One region of the Streptomyces sp. CLV115 genome, then DNA from elsewhere that is predicted to be linked to it. Evidence: riboswitches for the same ligand, from Rfam matches in the RefSeq annotation. Region 1 holds a riboswitch; the other holds the start of a gene.
What was found. A riboswitch is a leader RNA that binds a small molecule or an ion and turns the genes downstream of it on or off. The one in region 1 is predicted to bind cobalamin.

Region 1 (5,755 bases):
CGGGTTGCGGAGGAGGGACTGCATGACGGTGCCGCAGACCGCGAGCCCGGCGCCGCACACCGCGGCGAGCAGCGTGCGTGGCATGCGCAGGTTCCAGATGATGCCGTCCCGGATCGGGGAGAGCCGCGACCGGCCTCCGCCGAGGTGGGCGGCCACCGCGGACCAGACGTCGCCCACCGAGATGCGGGCGGGGCCGATGGTGACGGCGACCGCGACGGAGCCGACGAGCAGCGCGAGGCCGCAGGCCCACAGGACCCCGCCGCGCAGCCGTCGTACGCCCTTCGTGACGCCCACCGGTGCGACGGCGGCCGGTGGCGCGGTCACCGTCGTGCCGCGTTCGGTCGGCGTCACCGCGCGAGCCCGAACCTGCGCAGTCCGGCGGCGACGCGTTCGACGCCCTCGACCGTCCGGACGGACGGGTTCATGGCCTGGCCGCTCAGCAGGACGTACCGCTTGTGCCTGACGGCGTCCATGTTCTTCGTGGCGGGGTTGGACTCCAGGAACTCGATCTTCTTCGCGGCGCTCTCGGCGGTCTGGGCCCTGCGGGTCAGGTCGCCGATGACCAGGACGTCGGGGTTGCGGTCTGCGACGGTCTCCCAGCTGATCTGGGGCCATTCCTCGTGGGTGTCGTCGAAGACGTTCTTCGCGCCGAGTTCTTCGGTGATGATTCCGGGGGCTCCGCAGCAGCCCGCCAGGTACGGGGCCTTGGAGTCGGAGAACCAGTACAGGAGGGTGGTGCCGGAGGCGTCGATGTCCTCGGTCGCCTTCTGCACCCGTTCGCGCAGCGCGGCCACGAGCGAGTCGCCGCGCTCCGGTACGCCGAACACCTTGGCCAGGTCGCGCACTTCGCCGTAGACGCTGTCCATGGTGAGCGGCGCGGTGCGGGCTCCGTCGCCGCCGCCGCTGTTGTCCTTGCCGGCGCAGTCGGCGGGCGATACGTAGGTGGGGACGCCGAGCGATTCGAACTGTTCGCGGGGTGCGACGCCGCCCTTGGCGAGTGTCGATTCGAACGAGGCGCTGACGAAGTCCGGTTCGCGGTCGAGGACCTTCTCCGAGGAGGGCCGGTTGTCCGCGATCCTGGGCACCTCGTCGTTGGCCTTCTCCAGGCCCTTCATCACCGGGTCGGTCCAGGTCGCGGTGGCGGCCATCCGGTCGGCGAGGCCGAGGGAGAGCAGGATCTCCGTGGATCCCTGGTCCACCGAGACGGCACGGCGCGGCGCTGCATCGACGGTGACGGTGCGGCCGCAGTTCTTCAGCGTCACCGGATATCCGTCCGCGCGGCCCGGCTTCGCGGTGGTGCCACCGGCTCCGCCTCCGCAGGCGGTCAGCAGGACCAGTCCCGCGGAGAGCAGGGCGACGGTGCGGACGGGGCTGGCTATGGACGGCACGGAGTCCCTCTGCGTCTCTGGGCTCATGCGCGGAGCCCGTTGTACGGAGTCCCGCGGCCCGGTGCCGGGTCGCGGATGCCAGCAGGTCTTCGGACTCGGGTTCGTCCGGACGGGGCGCCTTCCCGGGCACCCGAGGGTGGTCCCAGTGGCTGTGGCCCCGCCCGTCCCCCTCACCGCTGCGCGTCAGTTCCGGATTCGCACCGGATTCCCTGACTCCTGGGTGGAGTTTGACTGGCCCCGGCAAGCTATCACGTGCCTCTGTGCAGCTCACGGGCGGTGTGGGGCCGGTGGTACGCCGGGCTGTTGTCCCGTCGCACCACCTGCCTGCTGCCTGCGGAACGGCTCTCAGGGACGCTGAAGAGCGAGTACGGCGTTGTGGCCGCCGAATCCGAAGGAATGGCTGACGGCGCGCCTGATGGGCCGCCGCAGAGGTTGCTCGGTGACACAGTCGATGTCGAACTCGGGCGCCGGGGCGTCCAGGTTGGCGATCGGTGGTACGACTCCGCGCTGGAGCGTGAGGACGGTGAGTCCGGCCTCGATCGCTCCGGCCGCTCCCATGCAGTGCCCCAGTACGCCCTTGGGCGCGGTGACGGGTGGCCGGTGCGGGTAGACCCGGGCGATCAGGGCGGCCTCGGTGGCGTCGTTGACCGGGGTCGCCGTGCCGTGCGCGTTGACGTGCTCGACGTCCTCGGCCGCCCAGCCCGCGTCGCGCAGCGCGGCCTCCACCGCCGCCTGGGCGACCACGCCCGACGGATGCGGGCTGATGGGGTGGTGGGCGTCGGTGGTGGCTCCGGTGCCGGCGAGCAGCGCCCGTGGGGCCGCGTCCCGGGCCCGGGCGTCGTCCGTCCGTTCCAGCACCATGACGGCCGCGCCCTCGCCCATGACCAGGCCGGCCCGGTCGGCCGCGAAGGGCCGGCACAGTCCGGCCGGGTCGCCGTCGCGCCGGGCCCCGGCCCCGGACCTGGCGAACGCGGCCATGGCGGCCGGGTAGACGATCGACTCGGTGGCTCCGGCGATCGCGATGTCGCACTGCCCGGTGACCAGCAGGTCGCGGGCGACGGACAGCGCGGTGGCGCCGGACGAGCAGGCGGTGCACGGTGCCAGGCTGGGGCCGGTGGCCCGCAGCTGGATCGCGATCTCGGCGGCGGGCATGTTCGGGATGGTGAGCAGGATGCCCGACGGTGAGGTGGCCCCGGCGCCGAGCCGGTCGAGCACGACGGCCTGCTCGGTCAGCGAGGCGGAGCCGCCGCTGCTGGTGCCGACGACCACCGCGACCCTGCTGCCGTCCCACCCGGCCGGGTCGAGTCCGGCGTCGGTGACCGCCTCGCGGGCGGCGAGGACGGCGAGTTTCACGTACTTCCCCATGCGGAAGGACGCCCGGCCGCCGATCGCGGCGTCCAGATCGATGCCGTCGACCATGCAGGCGAAGTCGATCGCGCATCCGTCGAGCCCGGCGACGGTGCGGGCCGGTGACAGGCCCGCGCACACGCCCCGCCAGGTGGATTCGGTGTCGTTGCCGACCGGGGTGATCATGCCCAGTCCGGTGACGGCGACGGCCGGCCTGTTCATCGGGCGTTGCTCATCGCTGCCCCGCCGCCCACCCGCGCCCCGCCGCCGGCCGCCGTGTCCATGAACCGGCTGATGTCGGCCAGCGTGGCGTTTTTGGGGAGTTGGTCGAAGTCCCGGTCGCCGCCGGTCGTGTCCCTGATGAGGACGGCGAACTCGGCGACGGCGAGGGAGTCCATCTCCAGGCTGTCCATCGTGGAGCCCGGGTGAATCTCTGCGGCGGGAACTTTGAAGGTGTGTGTCAGAACCTCGGTGATCTTGGGGTGAATCGCACTCATCAGCTTTCTCTCCATTATTCGGTCCGGCTGTCGGGCCGGCGGTGACACCGTCCCGACGCCGAATCAACTGGGTGGAGTGCCTCCAGTTACGCCTTGTGCCGAACCGATTCGGCAGCGCCCTCCTCGCGATCCCCGCACCACCGGGCCAGGACGGACGCCGTACCCCAGAAGGCCAGCAGGACAACACGCACACCGAGGGCCCCGGCGGTCTCCCTGAACCGACGGCCCCGGACAACTGTTCCTTTTCTCGTCATGGCCGTCACCGCTCGTCCCGAACCGTGTCCCGACCCCCGCCGGTCTGCCAGAAAGCCCCCGGATCGTCGTACGCGGCCACGTAGTCGGCGCCTGCGATCGGCCAGTCCGCGAGCAGTTCCGGCGGCAGCGCGAAGGAGTCGACCAGGGCGGGCAGATGGGCGGCGACGGTGGCGATCAGCTGCTCCACCCTGCCCGGCAGGCCGTTGACCTGGTCGGCGCTCAGCAGGCCCGCCGCCAGCAGGTCACCGCTGTTGCGGGCGATCCGGTCGAGCGCGAAGAGCCGTTCGAGCTCGCCGAGCCGGTCGCGGGCGGGCCCTTCCGGGAGCACGGCCACCGCCTCCGCGTACGCCTCGGCCGCCTGCCGCTGGGCGTGGGCCTCGACGCCGCGCAGGGCGGGCCCGGCCGCCGCGTTCCACCGCCCCAGCGGATCACCGTGCGGTGCGAGGCCCATCCGCTCCCGGGCCCGTTCGAACCAGATCCGCTCCAGCTCCGCGAGCAGCCCGCCGAGAAAGCCCGGGTCGTCGAGATCGCCGGGGCCGCCGCCGGACGAGGCCCCGGCGGCGGGTGCGGCGGCGAAGAGCATCTCCGCGGCCGCCTTGGCGTGGATGGCCAGATTGTCTCCCTCGGCGGTGATGGCGCCTTCCACCCCGGTGACGAGTTCGCTCATGCCGTTGTGTTCCAGGAGCGCCTGGGCGCCGCAGCGTTCACGGCATTCGACGATCACGGACCGGGCCTGCCAGGTGATCCACCCCTTGGCGACGGCGACCAGCCGCTCGGCCTCCTCCCGTCGCTCGCCCCGCTCCCAGCGGTCCAGGGCCCTGCGGTGCAGCAGGCTCATCGCGAAGACGGTGGCCATGGCCGCGGCGAGCGGGCCGTGGTGGCTGCGGTGGGCCATCACCGGCACCCGGTGCGAGCCGCGGGGGCCCGAGATGTACCGGTGACCGCCGTAGCGGACGGCGACCGCGAGCGTCGCGCGCGCACAGCCGACCGCGCAGGCCGTCATCGAGATCTTCCCGGAGGTGACGCGCCCGATCGACGCGAGGAAGCGCCGCCTGCGGTTGTCGACGGCACTGCTGAACTCCCCGTCGGCACCGACCCGTCCGTGGTCCCCGTCGAGCAGCGCGGCGCGTCCCACGAAGACCCGGTCGAATGAGGTCAGGCAGTGGTCCACCGGGCTGCCCGTACGGGTGGGGAGCATGCGGATGCGCACTCCGGGCAGCGGCTGTCGCTCGTCGGTGAGCGGCACGAGGAAGAGGAAGACCCCGTGGTCGGCGCCGTCGACGAGCAGGCGCGCGGCCACCAGCCCGGTCTTGGGGCCGCCGGCCGGACCGGTGTTGGGCATGAACTTCTGCGCCCCGGCGTGCGGGGTGCACAACACGAACCCGTCGCGCTCTCGGTCGTACGCGGCGGTGGTCTCGACGGCCGCGGCGTCATTGCCGTGTGCCACCTCCGTACAGAGAAAGGTGCCGGTGCGCCGCAGCCGCAGGAAGTCCGACAGATCGCGATCGCCGTCGCCACCGTGGTCGAGGAGGCTGCCGAGGAAGAGGTTGTAGTGGATCCCCGCCACCGTGGTGAGCGCCGGGTCCACCGGACCGAGCCATTCGTGCAGGGCGGCGAGGGCGCGGGGATCGGCGGCCAGCCGGGCCCCGCTGTCCAGGCAGTCGTTGAGGACGCGCAGCCGCTCGTACGTGAGGGCCAGGCGCTCCTCGGGGGTGCGGTCGTCCGGGCGGCGGAAGGGGGCGGTGCTGATCAGCCGCTGCCAGAAGCCGTGCTCCCGGCGGTGGTTGGCGCCGAGGAGCACATCGGTGAGGAGCTCCGTGGACCGTTCCGCGGAGGGACTGTCGATCGTTGCGGTCATGGAAAATATAACGATCAAGCAACGGCGAGGACACCCGGTCCCCTCCGCGGCGGGCCGTCCGCACCGGCGCGCTGGAAGGCGAGCACGACATTGTGTCCGCCGAAGCCGAAGGAGTGGCTCAGCGCCCGCTCGACCGGCTGGATCCGGGGCTCCTTGACCACACAGTCGAGGTCGAACCCGTCCGGCAGCGAGTCCAGGTTGGCGATCGGCGGGACGAGACCCCGCTCCAGGGTCAGTACGGTGGCGACCGCCTCGATCGCCCCGGACGCGGCGAGGGTGTGCCCGAGGACGCCCTTCGGCGCGGTCACCGAAGGTCGGTGCGGGAAGATCTCGGAGATCAGAGCGGTCTCCATCGCGTCGTTGAGCTGCGTCGACGTGCCGTGCGCGTTGATGTGGTCGACCTCGCCGGG
Region 2 (5,755 bases), on a different contig from region 1:
CGCAGCTGGAAGAAGACGTCCTGGAGGCCCATGGCGCCCAGGCCCACGGGGCGCCACTTCGCGTTGGAGCGGCCGGCCTGCTCGGTCGGGTAGAAGTTGATGTCGACGACCCGGTCGAGGAAGGTCACGGCGGTGCGGACGGTGGCGTCCAGCCGCTCCCAGTCGATCCCGCCGTCGGCGACGAACGCGCCGAGGTTGACCGAGCCCAGGTTGCAGACCGCGGTCTCGCCGTCGTCGGTGACTTCGAGGATCTCGGTGCACAGATTCGACGAGTGGACGACGCTGCCCGGCTCGGCGGTCTGGTTCGCGGTCCGGTTGGAGGCGTCCTTGAACGTCATCCAGCCCTGGCCGGTCTGCGCGAGGGTGCGCATCATCCGGCCGTACAGCTCGCGCGCCGGCATCGACTTGCGGGCCAGGCCCCTGGCCTCGGCCGCCCGGTACGCGGCGTCGAACTCGTCGCCCCACAGGTCGACCAGCTCGGGCACGTCGGCGGGCGAGAACAGCGACCAGTCGCCGTCCGCGTCGACCCGGCGCATGAACTCGTCCGGGATCCAGTGCGCCAGATTGAGGTTGTGGGTGCGCCGCTGGTCCTCACCCGTGTTGTCGCGCAGCTCCAGGAACTCCTCGATGTCCGCGTGCCAGGTCTCCAGGTAGACGGCGGCGGCGCCCTTGCGGCGGCCCCCCTGGTTGACCGCGGCGACGGAGGCGTCGAGCGTCTTCAGGAACGGCACGATGCCGTTGGAGTGCCCGTTGGTGCCCCGGATCAGCGAACCGCGGGAGCGGATGCGGGAGTACGACAGACCGATGCCGCCCGCGTGCTTCGAGAGCCGCGCCACCTGGTGATAGCGGTCGTAGATCGAGTCGAGCTCGTCCAGCGGGGAGTCCAGCAGGTAGCAGGAGGACATCTGCGGGTGCCGGGTGCCGGAGTTGAAGAGGGTGGGGGAGGAGGGCAGGTAGTCGAGCCGGCTCATCAGCCCGTACAGCGCCGCCACCTCGTCCACGGCGCGCTGCGACTCGTCCTCGGCCAGCCCGGCCGCGACCCGCAGCATGAAGTGCTGGGGCGTCTCGACGACCTGACGGGTGTGCGGGTGGCGCAGCAGGTACCGGCTGTGCAGGGTCCGCAGCCCGAAGTAGCCGAAGCGGTCGTCCGCGCCGTCGGCGAGCGAGCGGGCCACCAACGCGTCGAGGGCGGCCGCGTGGGTGGCGACGAACGCGGCGGTACGGTCCGCGATCAGGCCCTCGCGGTGGCCGACGGCGACCGAGGCGGAGAAGGAGACCGCGCCCTGGCCGGCCGCCTCGTCCGCGATGGCGAGGGTCAGCAGCCGGGCGGCGAGCCGGGAGTACGCGGGGTCCTCGGAGATCAGCCCCGCGGCGGCCTCGGTGGCCAGCGACCGCAGTTCGGCCTCGTCCGCGCGGGCGCTGCGGCCACGCAGCGCGGCGGCGGCGACCCGGCCGGGGTCGGTGTCGGGCAGATCGGCGGTCAGGTCGGTCAGGGTCCGCAGCAGTGCGGTTCCCGGTCCGTCCTGTGCGGCGGCCTCGGACTCGGCTGCTGCGGACACGGCGACTGAAGCCGGATCGGCTGGCGCGATGGTCACGTGGTGCTCTCCCTCGCTCGGCTCGGGGCCGGCGGGGAACGGGGCAGCCCTGCGCAAGCACACCCGGGACAGGGCAGCACTCCGCACGGCGTCCACCGGCCCAACCGCGAGGCCCGGACGTCTGGGCATCCGGTTCGGTCGAGCCGGATGCGCTGCCGGCAGGTCATCGGACTGACTCGGGGGTGCACAAAAGCGCACTGAATACACCGTTGCGGGACAGTTCCGGATTCGCACCGGATTCCCCTGCGGCGACAGCGAGGACGAGCATACATGTGGGGGCTGCCCGATGAGGAAGCCCCCACATGTTGTGTCGTGCGTTCGAGTCGGGCCCACAGAACGGGCCGTGCGGCCCTTTCCCGGGCCGCCCGGCCGGATCACGCCGACGGCCCGCCGCGCCCCGTTGCAGGGGGCTCGACGGGCCGTCGGAAGGCCGTGGGCGACGGTCGTCAGTGGCCGCCCGGAGCCCCCGCGGTGGCCGGCGGGAGCTCGGTGGCGACGCCCGGGTCGCCCGCGTCGGCGGTGTAGTCGGACGGGGAGGTCTCGTCGATCCCGGCGGGCGCCTTCAGGGCGTTCAGGACGAAGGTGAGCACCACCGTCACCACCACGTTCAGCACGAACGCGGTGAGACCGATGTAGCCGATCTCGCCGATTCCCGGGATCTCCTTGGACGAGCCGCCGAAGTGCGCCTGGGTCGGACTGGCGACCCCGTACGCGGCCACCGTCCCGTACACCATGCCGACCGCCCAGCCCGCGAGCAGCGCCCAGCGGTGGAACCAGCGGGTGAACAGGCCGCCGACCAGGGCCGGCATGGTCTGGAGGATCCAGATGCCGCCGAGCAGCTGGAAGTTGATCGCGACCGTCTTGTCCATGGTGAGGACGAAGGCCAGTGCGCCGACCTTGACCAGCAGCGACACCAGCTTGGAGACCTTGGTCTCCTGCTCCGGGGTCGCGTCCGGCCTCAGGAAGTCCTTGTAGATGTTGCGGGTGAACAGGTTGGCCGCGGCGATCGACATGATCGCGGCGGGCACCAGCGCGCCGATGCCGATGGCGGCGAACGCGACGCCCGCGAACCAGTCCGGGAACATGTTCTCGAACAGCTGCGGAATGGCCAGCTGGCCGTTGTCCACCTTGATCCCGGCGGCGATGGCCATGAAGCCGAGCAGCGCCAGCAGACCCAGCATCAGCGAGTACAGCGGCAGGATCGTGGTGTTGCGCCGGATCACGTCGCGGCTGCGGCTGGAGAGCGTCGCCGTGATCGAGTGCGGATACATGAACAGCGCCAGCGCCGAGCCCAGTGCCAGGGTGGCGTAGCCCCACTGGCCCGCCTCACCGGGTGCGAGTCCGGCCACCGGCTTTCCGGCCGCCTCGTTCTTCTGCGAGAACGCCTCGCCCGCCTTGGCGAAGATGTCGTCGAAGCCGCCGAGCTTGATCGGGATGTAGATGATCGCCACCGCGATGACCAGGTAGATCAGCCCGTCCTTGACGAAGGCGATCAGCGCGGGCGCGCGCAGCCCGGACGAGTAGGTGTACGCGGCGAGCACCGCGAACGCGATCAGCAGCGGCAGGTCCTTGACGAACCAGTGGGTGTTCTCGCCGCCGCCGACGCCCATCACGTCCAGCACCGCCTGGATGCCGACCAGTTGGAGCGCGATGTACGGCATCGTGGCGAGGATGCCGGTGATCGCGACCGCCAGCGAGAGGCTCTTCGAGCCGAACCGCCCGCGGACGAAGTCCGAGGTGGTGACGTAGCCGTGCTTGTGCGAGACCGACCACAGTCGCGGCAGGAAGGTGAAGATCAGCGGATACACGAGGATCGTGTACGGCACGGCGAAGAAGCCCGCCGCGCCCGCCGCGTAGATCGCCGCGGGAACGGCGACGAAGGTGTACGCGGTGTACAGGTCGCCGCCGAGCAGGAACCAGGTGACCCAGGTGCCGAAGGACCGTCCGCCCAGGCCCCATTCGTCGAGGCTGGCCTCGTTCTCGGCCTTGCGCCAGCGCGCGGCCAGGAAGCCCATGACCGTGACGGCCACGAAGAAGAAGATGAAGACGCCGAGCGCGACGCCGTTCACGCCGTCCTTCATGCCGACGCACCCCCCTTGCGGGCGCGCTGGTCACGCTGCCACAGCTTGTACGCGGTCATCGTGAGCGCGGTGGAGATGAGCACCCAGAGCATCTGGTACCAGTAGAAGAACGGAATGCCGATGAAGGTGGGGTCCACCTTCGCGTACGAACTCACCCAGAGCATCGCCACGAACGGCGCGACGAGACAGAGGGCGATGACCACCCGCACCGGTGTGACGGTGGGTGGTTTTCCTTCTGGTCCTGCTGGCATGTGGCGACTCCGTCCCCTCGCTGAGCACCTTGTAATGCGCAGGAAATCTAGGGGAGGTTTCCGGTCAGCGTCACCCCCCGTCCGCATTGCGGTCCGGCAACGGTCGGCCGAGTGGGCACCCATGCTCGAAATCCGGCCGGACATACGATGGCCGGTCCGCACCAGGACACGCGAAAGGCCCCCGCGGAGCGATGCGTTCCACGGGGGCCGACCGGTGGTGCGGACTCAGTCCGCGGGCCGCTTCAGGCGCGCCACGAACTTGTACCGGTCGCCGCGGTAGACCGAGCGCACCCACTCCACCGGTTCGCCCTGTCCGTCGATCGAGTGCCGGGAGAGCATCAGCATCGGCAGGCCCACGTCCGTACCGAGCAGCCCGGCCTCGCGCGGGGTGGCCAGCGAGGTCTCGATGGTCTCCTCGGCCTCGGCCAGCCGGACGTCGTACACCTCCGCGAGCGCGGTGTAGAGGGAGGTGTACTTCACCAGTGAACGGCGCAGCGCCGGAAAGCGTTTGGCCGAAAGGTGGGTGGTCTCGATCGCCATCGGCTCGCCGCTGGCGAGCCGCAGCCGCTCGATCCGCAGCACCCGGCCGCCCGCGGTGATGTCGAGCAGTCCCGCGAGGGTGTCGTCGGCCGTCACATAGCCGATGTCCAGCAGCTGGGACGTCGGCTCAAGGCCCTGGGCGCGCATGTCCTCGGTGTACGAGGTCAGTTGCAGCGCCTGTGAGACCTTCGGCTTGGCCACGAAGGTGCCCTTGCCCTGGATGCGTTCCAGCCGGCCCTCGACGACCAGCTCCTGGAGCGCCTGGCGCACGGTGGTGCGCGAGGTGTCGAACTCGGCGGCCAGGGTCCGCTCCGGCGGCACGGGAGTGCCCGGCGGCATGGTGTCCGTCATGTCGAGCAGATGTCGCTTCAGCCGGTAGTACTTCGGGACGCGTGCCGTCCGTGTGGCCGCGCCCGTCTCGTTCTCCGTACTGCCCCCGTCGGCACCCATGGTCCGCCTTCCCGACGCTTGCGTTGCTGCCGTCACCGGCTCCTCCGTCTGTCGCGGCTCACATGGTGGCACGGTCCCGTCACGGCTGGTCGCCCTCCCTTAGGTGTCGGTCCTATAACGGACGCGAGTGCACTTCTTATACACCCTTGACACCCCTAAAGGTCTAGGCCAAGCTCCCCGTACTGGTCTAAACCATTAAAGACCAGGTCCAGCCCCAGCAGTACTCGTCGAATGTCTTCGCGGTGGGCGGGGTTGCAGTATCCCTGAGGAGGGTTTGGCGTGAAGCGCAAGCTCATCGCGGCGATCGGCGTCGCGGGCATGATGATCGGCCTCGCGGCGTGTGGGTCCGACGACGGCGGCGACAGCGGCAAGAAGGCCGGTCCGGACGCGTACAAGGGCCAGACCCTGACGGTATGGACGATGTCCGGCTCGAACCCGGACGGTTGGACCAAGACGGTCACCGAGGAGTTCGAGAAGAAGACCAAGGCCAAGCTGAAGATCGAGGTCCAGGACTGGAACGGCATTCAGCAGAAGGTCACCACCGCCCTCTCCGAGTCCAACCCGCCGGACGTCCTGGAGATCGGCAACACCCAGACCCCGGCGTACGCCAAGACCGGCGGCCTCGCCGACCTCGGTGAGCTGAAGAAGGAGATCGGCTCCGCCTGGGCCGACGGCGTCAACCAGCCCTCCATCTACGACGGCAAGCAGTACGCCCTGCCGTGGTACGTGGGCAACCGCGTCGTCATGTACAACAAGAAGGTCTTCAAGGACGCCGGTGTCACCGAGACGCCGAAGACCCGCGCCGACCTCTTCAAGGCCTTCGAGGCCATCGAGAAGA

Region 2: another riboswitch for cobalamin. It lies ahead of AADR41_RS08645 (ribonucleoside-diphosphate reductase subunit alpha); the one in region 1 lies ahead of AADR41_RS19400 (ABC transporter substrate-binding protein).

Annotation. Positions count from the first base shown of each region.
Region 1 is NZ_JBCEWQ010000052.1:20,920-26,674, forward strand. It holds gene AADR41_RS19395 (FecCD family ABC transporter permease) at 1-351, opposite strand, end outside; gene AADR41_RS19400 (ABC transporter substrate-binding protein) at 348-1,415, opposite strand; cobalamin riboswitch at 1,452-1,639, opposite strand; gene AADR41_RS19405 (beta-ketoacyl-[acyl-carrier-protein] synthase family protein) at 1,734-2,957, opposite strand; gene AADR41_RS19410 (acyl carrier protein) at 2,954-3,232, opposite strand; gene AADR41_RS19415 (acyl-CoA dehydrogenase family protein) at 3,492-5,345, opposite strand; gene AADR41_RS19420 (beta-ketoacyl-[acyl-carrier-protein] synthase family protein) at 5,360-5,755, opposite strand, start outside.
Region 2 is NZ_JBCEWQ010000015.1:55,113-60,867, reverse strand. It holds gene AADR41_RS08645 (ribonucleoside-diphosphate reductase subunit alpha) at 1-1,595, opposite strand, end outside; cobalamin riboswitch at 1,736-1,863, opposite strand; gene mctP (monocarboxylate uptake permease MctP) at 2,042-3,676, opposite strand; gene AADR41_RS08635 (DUF3311 domain-containing protein) at 3,673-3,927, opposite strand; gene AADR41_RS08630 (GntR family transcriptional regulator) at 4,153-4,917, opposite strand; gene AADR41_RS08625 (extracellular solute-binding protein) at 5,197-5,755, shown strand, end outside.